Regions from separate parts of the Pseudomonas sp. GW821-FHT01A09 genome, predicted to be linked through region 1. Evidence: predicted binding sites of a transcription regulator. Region 1 holds the regulator's gene; each other region holds the start of a gene.
What was found. The regulator sigma-54, encoded in region 1, starts transcription at its own class of promoters, with help from an activator protein. The targets are predictions, from matches to a motif close to ANTGGCATNNANNTTGCTNT.
Positions count from the first base shown of each region.

Region 2: a site for sigma-54 is predicted at 2,149-2,168, ahead of AC3WJP_RS10495 (flagellar basal body rod protein FlgF). Genes of this name have one in related genera too.
Region 3: a site for sigma-54 is predicted at 1,425-1,444, ahead of AC3WJP_RS17560 (circularly permuted type 2 ATP-grasp protein). Genes of this name have one in related genera too.

Region 1 is NZ_JBYSWB010000030.1:28,118-32,561, reverse strand. Features, by position in the region: gene lptA (lipopolysaccharide transport periplasmic protein LptA) at 1-378, shown strand, start outside; gene lptB (LPS export ABC transporter ATP-binding protein) at 378-1,103, shown strand; gene AC3WJP_RS24855 (RNA polymerase factor sigma-54) at 1,286-2,779, shown strand; gene hpf (ribosome hibernation-promoting factor, HPF/YfiA family) at 2,857-3,168, shown strand; gene ptsN (PTS IIA-like nitrogen regulatory protein PtsN) at 3,180-3,644, shown strand; gene rapZ (RNase adapter RapZ) at 3,647-4,444, shown strand, end outside.
Region 2 is NZ_JBYSWB010000007.1:25,349-29,792, forward strand. Features, by position in the region: gene AC3WJP_RS10485 (flagellar hook assembly protein FlgD) at 1-544, shown strand, start outside; gene flgE (flagellar hook protein FlgE) at 575-1,906, shown strand; gene AC3WJP_RS10495 (flagellar basal body rod protein FlgF) at 2,221-2,967, shown strand; gene flgG (flagellar basal-body rod protein FlgG) at 3,019-3,804, shown strand; gene flgH (flagellar basal body L-ring protein FlgH) at 3,881-4,444, shown strand, end outside.
Region 3 is NZ_JBYSWB010000015.1:15,126-19,569, reverse strand. Features, by position in the region: gene AC3WJP_RS17560 (circularly permuted type 2 ATP-grasp protein) at 1-1,392, opposite strand, end outside; gene AC3WJP_RS17555 (ribonuclease E inhibitor RraB) at 1,759-2,100, opposite strand; gene AC3WJP_RS17550 (hypothetical protein) at 2,296-2,532, opposite strand; gene AC3WJP_RS17545 (LTA synthase family protein) at 2,747-4,444, opposite strand, start outside.

The sequences.
Region 1 (4,444 bases):
ATCATCACCCAGGGCACGCTGAAAATCACCGGCAACACGGTGACCATCACGCGCGCGCCCAACGGTGAAGTCGACGTCTTCACGGCTGTCGGCAACCTGGCCTATTACGAGCAGAAGCCGCAGGTCGACAAGCCTATCGTTCAGGCCTGGGGCGTGACCATTCAGTACTTTGCGCCGCAGAACCGCATCGTGCTGATCGACAAGGCCAAGGTCATCAATGACGGCAACACCTCCGAAGGCGAGAAGATCGTCTACGACACCGTCAAACAGGTGGTCAACGCCGGCCGTGGCAATGGCTCCAAGATCACTGCGCCGCGTCCTCGCATCGACATGGTGATCCAGCCGAAGAACAAGCCCGCCGACCAGAAGGCTCAGTAATGGCGACCCTCAAAGCACAACACCTGGCCAAGGCCTACAAGGGCCGGCAAGTCGTGCGCGACGTCAGCCTGTCCATCGACAGCGGGCAGATCGTCGGCCTGCTGGGCCCCAACGGCGCGGGCAAGACCACCTGCTTCTACATGATCGTCGGGCTGGTCCAGGCCGATCAGGGGCGCGTGCTGATCGACGATCTAGACGTCAGCCACCAGCCCATGCACGGTCGCGCCAAGTCCGGTATCGGTTATCTGCCTCAGGAAGCCTCGATCTTTCGCAAGCTTTCGGTCGCGGACAACATCATGGCCATCCTCGAGACCCGCAAGGAGCTCGACGGCGATGCCCGGCGCAAGGAACTCGAAAGCCTGCTGCAGGAATTCCACATCACCCATATCCGTGACAACCTCGGCATGAGCCTGTCCGGTGGCGAACGTCGCCGCGTGGAGATTGCCCGGGCCCTGGCCACGGCGCCGAAATTCATCCTGCTGGACGAACCCTTCGCGGGCGTGGACCCTATTTCGGTCGGCGACATCAAGCAGATCATCCACCACCTCAAGGCCAAGGGCATCGGAGTACTGATCACCGACCACAATGTGCGCGAGACACTGGACATCTGCGAGACCGCCTACATCGTCAATGATGGCCAGCTGATTGCCGAAGGCGACGCAGCCGCTATCATGGCCAATGAACTGGTCAAAGAGGTTTACCTCGGTCACGAGTTCCGCCTGTAGAAGCACCCGCAACCGGAGCGTTTTCCACTGCCCATGAAACCTTTTGGTTGAAATTGGATAAACGCTCTAGGCAAACACTCGGGTTTCAGGCATATAATTTGCTTACGACATAAAGCCGGGCGCCTCGGCGTCTTGTAGTGGATGGCGCTCTGCGCCGGCGAATAAGGTGTTAAGCCCCAGCCATGAAACCCTCGCTCGTCCTAAGAATGGGCCAGCAACTGACGATGACACCGCAGTTGCAACAGGCCATCCGCCTTCTCCAGCTCTCGACCCTGGACCTCCAGCAGGAAATCCAGGAAGCGCTGGAATCCAATCCTATGCTCGAACGCCAGGAGGAAGGTGACGACTTCGATAACAGCGATCCGCTGGCGGACAATATCGAACAGAAAACCACTCCGGATATCCAGGAGCCCACGTTCGAGAGCAGCGCTCCCACGGTCGACAACCTTGAAGAAGGGGAATGGGGCGAGCGTATACCCAACGAGCTGCCGGTCGATACCGCCTGGGAAGACATCTACCAGACCAGCGCCAGCAGCCTGCCCAGCAATGACGACGACGAGTGGGACTTCACCACTCGCACCTCGGCCGGCGAAAGCCTGCAGAGCCATTTGCTCTGGCAGCTGAACCTGGCGCCGATGTCGGACACCGATCGCCTGATCGCGGTAACCTTGATCGACTGCATCAACAACCAGGGTTATCTGGACGAGACGCTGCAGGAAGTCTGCGACTCCTTCGACCCCGAGCTTGACATCGAGCTTGACGAGGTCGAAGCCGTATTGCACCGCATCCAGCAATTCGAGCCGTCCGGGATCGGCGCGCGCACCCTCAGCGAATGCCTGCTGCTGCAACTGCGCCAGATGCCGCCGCGCACCCGCTGGCTGGCTGAAGCGCAGCGCCTGGTCACCGACTTCATCGACCTGCTCGGCAGCCGCGATTACAGCCAGCTGATGCGGCGCATGAAGATCAAGGAAGACGAACTGCGCCAGGTCATCGAACTGGTCCAGAGCCTCAACCCGCGCCCGGGCTCGCAGATCGAATCCTCCGAACCCGAATACGTGGTCCCTGATGTGATCGTGCGCAAGGACAACGAACGCTGGCTGGTGGAACTGAACCAAGAAAGCGTGCCGCGCCTGCGCGTCAATCCACAGTACGCAGGCTTCGTACGTCGTGCCGATACCAGCGCCGACAACACCTTCATGCGCAACCAGTTGCAGGAAGCCCGCTGGTTCATCAAGAGCCTGCAGAGCCGCAACGAGACCCTGATGAAGGTCGCCACGCAGATCGTCGAGCACCAGCGCGGCTTTCTCGATTACGGCGATGAGGCCATGAAGCCGCTGGTGCTGCATGACATCGCCGAGGCGGTCGGCATGCACGAATCGACGATTTCCCGGGTCACTACGCAGAAATACATGCATACGCCCCGCGGCATCTATGAATTGAAATACTTTTTTTCAAGCCATGTCAGCACCTCCGAAGGCGGTGAATGCTCGTCAACGGCGATCCGCGCGATCATCAAGAAACTGGTCGCGGCGGAAAATCAGAAAAAGCCATTGAGCGACAGCAAGATCGCTGGTTTACTGGAGGCACAAGGCATCCAGGTAGCACGTCGCACTGTCGCCAAGTATCGCGAATCTCTGGGGATCGCACCTTCCAGTGAACGCAAGCGGTTGATGTAGCGCCTGGATGCGCCACAGCGTTCCAGTGGCAGGCGTTCAGCCTGTCTCTTTATGCACTGGCAATAAGGAGAAGCGGTATGCAAGTCAACATCAGTGGACATCAACTGGATGTGACCGACCCCATGCGCAGCTACGTAAGCGAAAAACTCGCCAAACTGGAGCGGCATGTGGGCAAGATTACCAACGTGCAGGTGATCATGGAGGTCGAGAAGCTGAAACAGAAAATCGAAGCCACCCTGCACGTCGCTGGCGCCAAGGATATCGTTGCCAACGCCGAACATGACGACATGTACGCTGCCATCGACCTGCTGACCGACAAGCTCGACCGACAATTGCTCAAGCATAAGGAAAAACAGCTAAGCCAGCTTCAAGGTGCTGCCGCTCGCTGATACCCCAACCCATGATCCGACTTGAAAACATCCTGACCCCTGGCCGTTCCCTCGTGAACGTGCCGGGGAGCAGTAAAAAAAGCGCCATCGAAAAGATCGCCGATCTGATCGCCGAACAAGTACCCGCGCTGCCCAAGCAGGCCGTATATGAAGCGCTGCTTGCTCGTGAAAAGCTTGGTTCCACCGGTTTCGGCAACGGTATCGCCATTCCTCATTGCCGCATGAAGGGTTGCGACTCACCCATCAGCGCCCTGCTCCATCTGCAACACCCTATAGATTTCGACGCGATCGACGGTGCGCCGGTCGATCTGCTGTTCGTGCTGCTGGTGCCCGAGGCCGCCACCGATGCGCACCTCGAGTTGTTGCGCCAGATTGCCAGCATGCTTGATCGCAAGGAAGTTCGTGACAACCTACGCAGAGCCAGCAGCAGCGAGGCCCTGTACCAAGTCGTGTTGGACGCCCAGAACGGTCATTAACCATGCGCTTGATCATCGTCAGCGGCCGCTCCGGCTCCGGCAAGAGCACAGCCCTGGATGTACTGGAAGACAACGGCTTCTACTGCATCGACAACCTGCCGGCCGGCTTGCTGCCCGAGTTGGCGGAGCGCGCGTTGATCCACACCGAACTGGCCCAGCCACTGGTGGCCGTTTCCATCGACGCCCGCAACCTGCCCAGCCACCTGAGCCGCTTCCCGGAGCTGCTCGATGAGGTCCGCGGCCGCCACATTCAATGCGATGTGCTGTATCTGGATGCCGACGAAGAAACCCTGCTCAAGCGCTTTTCCGAAACCCGCCGCCGGCATCCACTGAGCAGCGCCAATCGCTCGCTAGCCGAAGCCATCCGGGTCGAAAGCGAGCTGCTGGGCCCGATTGCCGACCTCTCCGATCTCAAGATCAACACCACCAGCCTCAACCTCTATCAGCTGCGCGACATCATCAAGCTGCGGCTGTTGGACAAGCCCGAGGCAGGTACGGCCTTCCTGTTCGAGTCGTTCGGCTTCAAGCGCGGCATGCCGGTGGACGCCGATGTGGTATTCGACGTGCGCTGCCTGCCCAATCCCTACTGGAAGCCCGAATTGCGCGAGCAATCGGGGCTCGATCAACCGGTGGCCGATTATCTGGCCGCCCAGCCGGATGTCGAAGAGATGTTCCAGGACATCTCCAGCTACCTGCTCAAATGGCTGCCGCGCTTTGCCGCCAGCAACCGTGCTTACGTGACGATCGCCATCGGCTGCACTGGCGGGCACCATCGTTCGGTGTACCTCACCGAACGGCTG
Region 2 (4,444 bases), on a different contig from region 1:
GCTCAGCCCCACGGACAACACCCAGTTCGTGTCGCAGATGGCCCAGTTCAGCAGCCTCGAAAGCATGCAGAACCTCAACACCACGGTTGACAGCCTGGCCACCACCTACCAGTCGTCGCAGGCGCTGCAAGCCTCGTCGCTGGTCGGTCGCTCGGTCATCGTGGCCAGCGACTCGGCGGTGCTCGATCCGACCAAGGGCATCACCGGTACGGTAGCCGTTACCGGCGCCAGCACGGCGACCAGCGTCAATGTGTACGACAGCACCGGCAGTCTGGTCGACACCATCGACCTGGGTGCTCAGTCCACCGGCAACTCCGCCTTTACCTGGGATGGCCTCAACTCCTCAGGTGTGGCTCAGGCGGCGGGCAACTACAGCTTCAAGGCCACGACGACCCTCGATGGTGTCGCCACGGCAGCAACCACGTATCTACCCGCCACGGTCAGCAGTGTGACCATGGCAACCACCAGCGGTGGTGAGATGACGCTCAATCTCGCCGGGGGCAGCAGCGTCGCCCTTTCGAAAGTCCAGACTATCGCGAATTAATGGCCGGCTTACCGCCGCAGGAGTAGCAACATGTCTTTCAATATCGGTCTCAGCGGTCTGTCGGCAGCCAACAAAGCGCTGGACGTGACCGGCAACAACATCGCCAACGTCGCCACCACCGGCTTCAAGGCCTCGCGTACTGAATTCGGCGACCAATATGCCGCCTCGATCAAGGCCACCGCCGGGTCGACCACGGTCGGCAGCGGTGTCAAGACCGAAGCGGTCTCGCAGTTGTTCAACCAGGGCAACATCAGCACCACCGACCAGAACCTCGACCTGGCCATCAACGGCGACGGTTTCTTTACCCTCAGTGACAACGGCACCAAGGTCTATACCCGTGCCGGTGCGTTTTCCAGCGACAAGTCGGGTTACATCGTCGACAGCTCGGGCAACAACTTGCAGGGCTATTCCGTGGATGCCAACGGCACTCTGCAGACCGGTGTGCTCAGCAACCTGAAAATCGACACCGCCAACCTCAACCCCAAGCCTACTTCGACCATGTCGGAGACGCTGAACCTGAACTCCAGTGCTTCGGTGCCGACCGTGGCGACCTTCGATCCGGCCAACGTCAACAGCTACAACTTCACCTACAACACCGAGATCTACGACAGCCAGGGCAACTCGCACCAGTTGAACCAGTACTTCGTCAAGAACAGCGATGCCAACACCTGGACCATGTACACCACCATCGATGGTCGCAATCCACAGACCCCGTCGTCGACCACGCCGTTGGCCAACCAGATCGGCTTCACTACGTCCGGTGCATTGGATGTGGCCAATCTGACTACGCCTGCCGCCGATACCACCACTGGCTTGCCGACCGGTTTGAGCGTCACCACGGGTGTGTTCAGTCTCAAGGATTGGGTGCCGGCCGCCCAGGCCGCAGACGGTACATGGGGCACCAACGGTTCTACCGCGGCGGCCAACATCACCGTCGACCTGAACTCCATGACCCAGTACAACGCCACATCCGCGGTGACCGCCAAAGACCAGAACGGCTACGCCACCGGCGAGCTGTCGAGCCTGAGCGTTGACAGTACCGGTGCGATCTTCGCCACCTTCACCAACGGCCAGAGCAAGACCATTGGCCAGGTGGCGATCGCCAACTTCGCCAACGTCCAAGGCCTGACCCCGGTCGGTGGCACCAAGTGGAAAGAGTCCTACGCGTCGGGCGTGCCGGTCATCGGTACTCCGGAAACCGGGACCCTGGGCAGCATTCAGTCCAACGCGCTGGAAGACTCCAACGTCGACCTGACTGCCGAGCTGGTGAACCTGATCAAGGAGCAGAGCAACTATCAGGCGAACGCCAAGACCATCTCCACCCAAAGCACCATCATGCAGACCCTGATCCAGTCGGTGTAATGCTATCCATGTAGCGAGGGGGCTTGCCTCCGAAAAGTCTCCATCGGCACGCAGCTTTGCCGGGGAGACCGCTGTCGGGGGCAAGCCCCTCGCTACAGGATTGCTCGGCGTCAAGAAACCCGACGGCGGTAGATTGCCGCTCATGGCAAGCAGGCGCCGTATTTCCGTCTTGGTACTCTGTCACACCCCCTCGCTCCATTGCGCAACCCTTGTAAATCAAGGCTTGTAGCTGTCTTTGCAAAGTTGGCCCACTAATTGCTCTAGCACTGTTATCGATTCGCTAACCGGCATTCGCCCGTCACCGGAGATACAGTGTGGACAAATTGCTTTATGTAGCCATGACCGGCGCCAGCCAGAACGCGCTCGCGCAGAAGGTGCATGCCAACAACCTGGCCAACGTTTCTACCAACGGCTTCCAGCGTGATCTGGAGCAGGCGCGTTCCATGCCGGTATTCGGCGACACCTTTCCCTCGCGCGCCTATGCCATGACCGAACGGCCTGCCACCGACTTCCAGCCCGGTGCCATGATCGAAACCGGTCGTGACCTCGACATCGCCGTCAGCGGCAGTGGCGGCGATGGCTGGATCGCGGTGCAGACCCCGGACGGCAAAGAAGCCTACACCCGCTCGGCCAGCCTCAATATCGATGCCCTGGGCGTCTTGCGCACCGGCAGCGGCTTGCCGGTCATGGGCAACGGCGGACCGATTGCCGTGCCGCCGGACGAGAAAATCGAGATCGGCAGCGACGGCACCATCAGCGTTCGCGGCATGGGGCAATCGCCTCAGGCGCTGGCCCAGGTCGACCGCATCAAGCTGGTCAAGCCTGATCTCAAGAACATGACCAAAGGCACCGACGGCCTGATCCGTACCGCCGACGGCAAGGCCGCACCGGTGAACGCCGACGTCCAGGTGACTTCCGGGTTTCTGGAGGCCAGCAACGTCAATGCCGTGGAAGAGATGACGTCGGTACTGGAGCTTTCGAAGCAGTTCGAAATGCACATCAAGATGATGTCCACGGCCAAGGAAGATGACCAGGCCATGGCCCGCGTTTTGCAATCTTAAGAATTATCTGTAACCCGCGCCGACGAACCGGCGCTCGAGGAGACGAATACCATGCTTCCAGCACTTTGGGTCAGCAAGACCGGCCTCCAAGCCCAGGACTTGAACCTCACTACCATTTCCAACAACCTGGCCAACGTATCGACCACGGGTTTCAAACGTGATCGCGCCGAATTCCAGGACCTGCTCTACCAGATCAAACGCCAGCCGGGCGCTCAGTCCACCGCTGACACCGAGCTGCCATCGGGTCTGCAGGTCGGTACCGGTGTGCGCATCGTCGGTACCCAGAAGAACTTCACTGCAGGTTCCTTGCAGACCACCGATCAGCCACTCGACCTGGCCGTCAACGGTCATGGCTTCTTCCAGATCACCCAGCCGGACGGCACCATCGCCTACACCCGCGACGGTACCTTTCACCTGGACTCCACGGGCCAGATCGTCACCGCCAGCGGCATGGCCCTGAACCCGGCCATCGTCGTGCCCAGCGACGCCCAGACCTTCACGGTCGGCACCGACGGCACCGTCTCGGTCACCGTGCCTGGCAGCGCCGCAGCGCAAGTGATCGGCAACTTGCAGATCGCCGACTTCGTCAACCCAGGTGGCTTGCAATCCATCGGCAGCAACCTGTTCCTGGAAACCGCTTCCAGCGGTGCTCCGCAGGCCGGCACCCCTGGCCTTAACGGCCTGGGCACGACGCTGCAGAACACCCTGGAAAACTCCAACGTCAGCACCGTGGAAGAGCTGGTGAACATGATCACCACCCAACGTGCCTACGAGATGAACTCCAAAGTGATCTCCACCGCAGACTCCATGCTGCAGTACGTCACGCAGAACCTGTAAGGCACTGATCGAGCTGTTCAAACCACTGTCCGTCTGTTGGCGCCAAGGCGCCTGTTACACCGTGAGGTCGAAAGTCATGAGTCGTTTGTTCGCTACCGTAATCGCCTTGAGTGGAATCACTTTGCTCGCTGGCTGCATGGGTCCTCAGCCCAAGCCAAACGACCCGTACTACGCCCCGGTGTTGCCACGCACCCCGCTGCCTGCGGCGGCCAACAATGGCTCGATCTACCAGGCCGGGTTCGAGCAAAACATGTACGGCGACCGCAAGGCGTTCCGGGTCGGTGACATCATCACCATCACCCTGAACGAGAAGACTGCCGCCAGTAAAACGGCGAACTCCAAGATCGCCAAGACCAGCGCCACCACCATGGGCATCACCTCTCTGTTCGGCAGCAGTGTGCATTCGGGCGACGCCAACCTCAACGCCGGCTACAGCGGCGACCGCGCTACCAACGGCACCAGCCAGGCCGCGCAGGGCAACAGCCTGACCGGCTCGGTCACGGTGACGGTCGCCGACGTGCTGCCCAACGGCATTCTGGCAGTGCGCGGCGAGAAATGGATGACCCTGAACACCGGTGAAGAACTGGTGCGAATCGCTGGCATGATCCGTGCAGATGACATAGCAACCGACAATACAGTG
Region 3 (4,444 bases), on a different contig from region 1:
GGTGTCCTTGGTTCCGCCGCCCTGTGAGGAGTTGACCACCAGGGAGCCTTCGCGCAGCGCCACTCGGGTCAGGCCACCAGGGACCACGCGGGTTTCACGACCGGACAGCACGAACGGGCGAAGATCGATGTGACGTGGAGCGATGCCGTTCTCGACAAAGGTCGGGCAGGTCGACAGGGACAACGTCGGTTGAGCGATATAGGCGTGGGGCTTGGCCTTCAAGCGGGCTCGGAAGGATTCGATCTCGGCAGCGCTGGCCGCCGGGCCCACGAGCATGCCGTAGCCGCCGGAGCCTTGAGTTTCCTTGACCACCAACTCCGGCAGATGGGCCAGCACGTGAGACAGCTCGTCGGGCTTGCGGCACTGCCAGGTGGGCACGTTCTTGAGGATGGCCTCTTCGTCCAGATAGAAACGAATCATGTCGGTGACGTACGGGTAGATGGACTTGTCGTCCGCCACCCCGGTACCGATGGCGTTGGCCAGCACCACATTGCCCGAACGGTAGGCCGACAGCAGGCCCGGTACGCCCAGCGCCGAGTCCGGATTGAACGCCAACGGGTCGAGATAGGCATCGTCGAGCCGCCGGTAGATCACATCCACTGGCCTAGGCCCGGACGTGGTGCGCATGAAGACCCGGTCGTCACGCACGAACAGATCCGCGCCTTCCACCAGTTCGACGCCCATCTCCCGCGCCAGGAACGCGTGTTCGAAGAAGGCGCTGTTGAAGCGCCCAGGCGTCATCACCACGACGCTGGGGTTATCCAGCTGGCTGGAGCTCTTGAGGGTATCGAGCAGCAGGTTGGGGTAATGATCGATGGGGGCGATGCGCTGGGCCGAGAACAGCTCCGGGAACAGACGCATCATCATCTTGCGGTCTTCGAGCATGTAGCTGACGCCGCTCGGGGTACGCAAGTTGTCTTCCAGCACATAGTAGGTGCCGTCGCCATCGCGAACCAGGTCAACCCCGGAGATGTGCGAATAGATGTCGCGGTGCAGGTTGAGGCCCTGCATCGCCAGTTGGTATTGCTCGTTGGCCAGTACCTGTTCGGCAGGCACGACACCCGCCTTGATGATGCGTTGATCGTGGTACAGGTCGGCGAGGAACATGTTCAACGCCTTGACCCGCTGAATGCAGCCCTTCTCGACGACGCGCCATTCGCTGGCAGGAATGCTGCGCGGGATAGTGTCGAAAGGAATCAGCCGTTCGGTGCCCTGCTCGTCCCCGTAAAGGGTGAAGGTGATACCGGCGCGATGGAACAGCAGGTCGGCTTCGCGCCGCCGTTGAGCCAGCAGCTCTTCGGGCGTATCGGCCAGCCAGCGGGCGAACTCGCGATAATGCGGGCGGACATTGCCGTCGGCATCGTACATCTCATCATAATTGGTGCGGCTCATGCCGTACTCCTTGTCACCCGGACACAGGAACCATCGCAAGGCCCGTGCCATCGGCATAAACGCTTGAAAATCAACCCTTTGGAGACAAGCGCCAAATCCCTCGCACCAAAGCTGTGCGGCAAACGCCCCAACGGAATCGCCAACGCTTCATCACGAAGCAGCGCCTCGATTATGACCAGCTTAGCCGGAGTAGAATTCACTGGCATAACGGGGACTGTTTTACTGGGTGTAACGGGCAATCCTTGCAGGCAATTGCACTTAGCCGAACTGCCGGCTGCAGTGCTGTATTTTTTGACGCCGATGATGTCGCCTCATGGCAAAAGGGGCGAACGTCGCCGCCCGCCCCTTTTCGAGGATTTGCCTGGGTCAAGCCTGTTGCCGCTTGATTTCGTGCTTGACGCCCCAGCCTTCCACTTCGCCCCCCAGGGGCTCTATCAGCGATTCGAGTTCCTGTTCGAATTCGCCAATCCCGCCGTAAGTCGCGTACATCACCTTGCTCAGCTCCAAGCCCCAGCCGCCGTCGTCACGCTCACAGACCTGAGCGTTGAGCGACTCACCCTGAAACTTGCCGGCGGCCACCCGCGCGCCGTCTTCGTCGGGGAAGACCGCATAGAACTCGATGGGATGGATACGGGCAAAATCGAAGCCGCCTTCTTTCATGCGGCGCAGCACGGTAATGCTGATGTCTTCTTGATAGGCTGTGCTCATGGATCGTCCTCCTCAGATTGATGGATAGACTTTCAGTGTTCCAGGACCTCCCTTCTCGAAAAGCGGGTTGGACAGCAACTCAATGGTCACCTGGGAACAGCATGCAGCGAACAGACAGACCGCAGCGAACAGAACATTCGCCAGGGCCTGACTTGCAGAGTAACGCGAAGGGCAGCGGTGTGCCAGTGGGTCTTTTCAGGCCGCCGCGGTGATGGAAATGATCTTCACGCCGCCGTGTTCCTCGAGCGACTTTTCGGTGGGTTTTTCAACCCGACCTTCGAAATCGTTGAGGTCGGCCTGGCCGATCACCGGAAACAACTTCGCGCGGATCAGTACCGCAGCATCTTCTGTGCTGGGCTCGTGATCCTTGCTCACCGTAATGCTGGTGGGCATGCCGGTTTGATCGATGAAGTTGATCACCCACTCTTTCATTGGTATCTCCTCAGCTGATGGCACAAGAAGCTGTGTGATACGTGCTTGTGGAGCAGTAGACCAAACGCGTCCGGCAATCGTTCAGCGCGATTGTGCCGGGCATAAAACAAATGTAGCGAGGGGGCTTGCCCCCGAAAAATGTATCAGGCGACGTGAATGTGTCGACTGGGCTTTTTTCGGGGGCAAGCCCCCCCGCTACAGGTGCCGCGGTGGATCAGTTGTCCTTCGCGGCCTTCTCGGCGCCGGCGCGGTTGTCGATCAGCGCTTGGGTGGCGGTCTGGATAAAGGCATCCAGGCGCTGGCGCAGGTCGGCCTTGTCGGCGGCGTCAGGATCGCCATCCGGAATCGCCTCGGCACTGAACTGACGGCCCAGTTGGTAGTGATACAGCTTGGCCGGCATGTCCTTCTCGGCAGGCTCGATGAAGATGCGGTTGCCCGTGACCAAGGCCACTTCCAGTTCGCCGCCCGACGGCTTGATCATACCGAAACCAGGGTCTCCCGCTGGCAGGTTGAGCAGGTCACGCCCCCAGCATTGGGTGCGGCTGGTGCCACCGAGACGGCCCATGATGGTCGGCACGATGTCGACCTGAGTGCCCACGGTGTGGTTGACCGCACCGAACTTCTGCTGGATGCCCGGGCCGATCAGCAGCAACGGCACGTTGAAGCGCCCCAGGTCCATTTCGGTGACCTGGTTGTTGTTGGCAAACCCATGGTCACCGACGATGACGAACAGCGTCTGGTTGAAATATGGCGATTTGCGCGCCTTCTCGAAGAACTGCCCCAGCGACCAGTCGGCGTAGCGCATGGCGGTCAGGTGCAGGTCGAGGCTGCCCTGGCCGGTGACCGGCTCGACCGGCAGTTTTTTCGGCAGGGCGTACGGCACGTGGTTGGACAAGCTCTGCAACAGCGCGTAGAACGGCCGGCCCTTGTCGCCGCGGGCAGCCAGTTCCTCGTTGCCGCGGTCGAACATGTCCTGGTCGGACACGCCCCAGGTCGGGTCCGAGAACACCGGATTGACGAAGTCGTTACGGCCGATGAAGGTGGTCATGCCCTGGTTGCCGAAGAAGCCCGACTGGTTGTCCCAGGCGAAGTCGCCGTTATAGACATACACGTCGTCGTACTTGCGCGCGCTCAACTGAGCTGGCAGGCCCGACAGCTTGTGCGAACCTTCCGGTGTCTGCATCAGGTATTCGAAGCCCGGCAGGTTGGGGAAGCAGCCCATGGTCGCGAACATGCCCTGGTGGGTGTGGGTACCGTTGGAGAAGAAGTGGTCGAACAGCACGCCCTCTTTCGCCAGTTTGTCGAAGTTCGGCGTGATGTTGGTGTCCGCCCCCAGAGCGCCCACCGAGTGACCGGCGAAGCTTTCCATGAGGATGACCACGACGTTCTTGATCGGCAGGGTGTTCTCGGCAGGTGGTGTGTTGTCACGGCGCACCGGCGCGAGATCTGGCTCGACCAGGGTATCGTTGGGCGTCAGCAGCATCTTGCGGACCACGTCGCGGGCCACATCGGGCGGCATCGTCGACTTCCAGATGTTGCTGCGCTGCTCGGAGAACTCGCTCTTGGCCGCTTCGATCAGACTCAGGGTGGAGTTGAGGCCCAATTGGTTGGCGAAGTTGGAATCGGTGGTGTAGGCATCGCCCCAACGCAGCGGCGGCCCCTGACGCAGAGTGCCACGGGCGGCCAGCACCAGTACCGCAGCGCAGATCACCAGCACACCCAGACGCTTGAACCACTGGGCGGGTACCCGCGGCGCATGGGGCCGGGTCAGACGATCGATGCCCTTGAACACCAGGCTCAGCAGCCAGGTCACCAGCGCCCAGGCCAGCAGGTAGCGGACCACCGGGTAGCCGTACCAGATCATGCTCAGTACGGTCTTCGGGTCTTCCTTGACGTACTGAAACACCAGGCC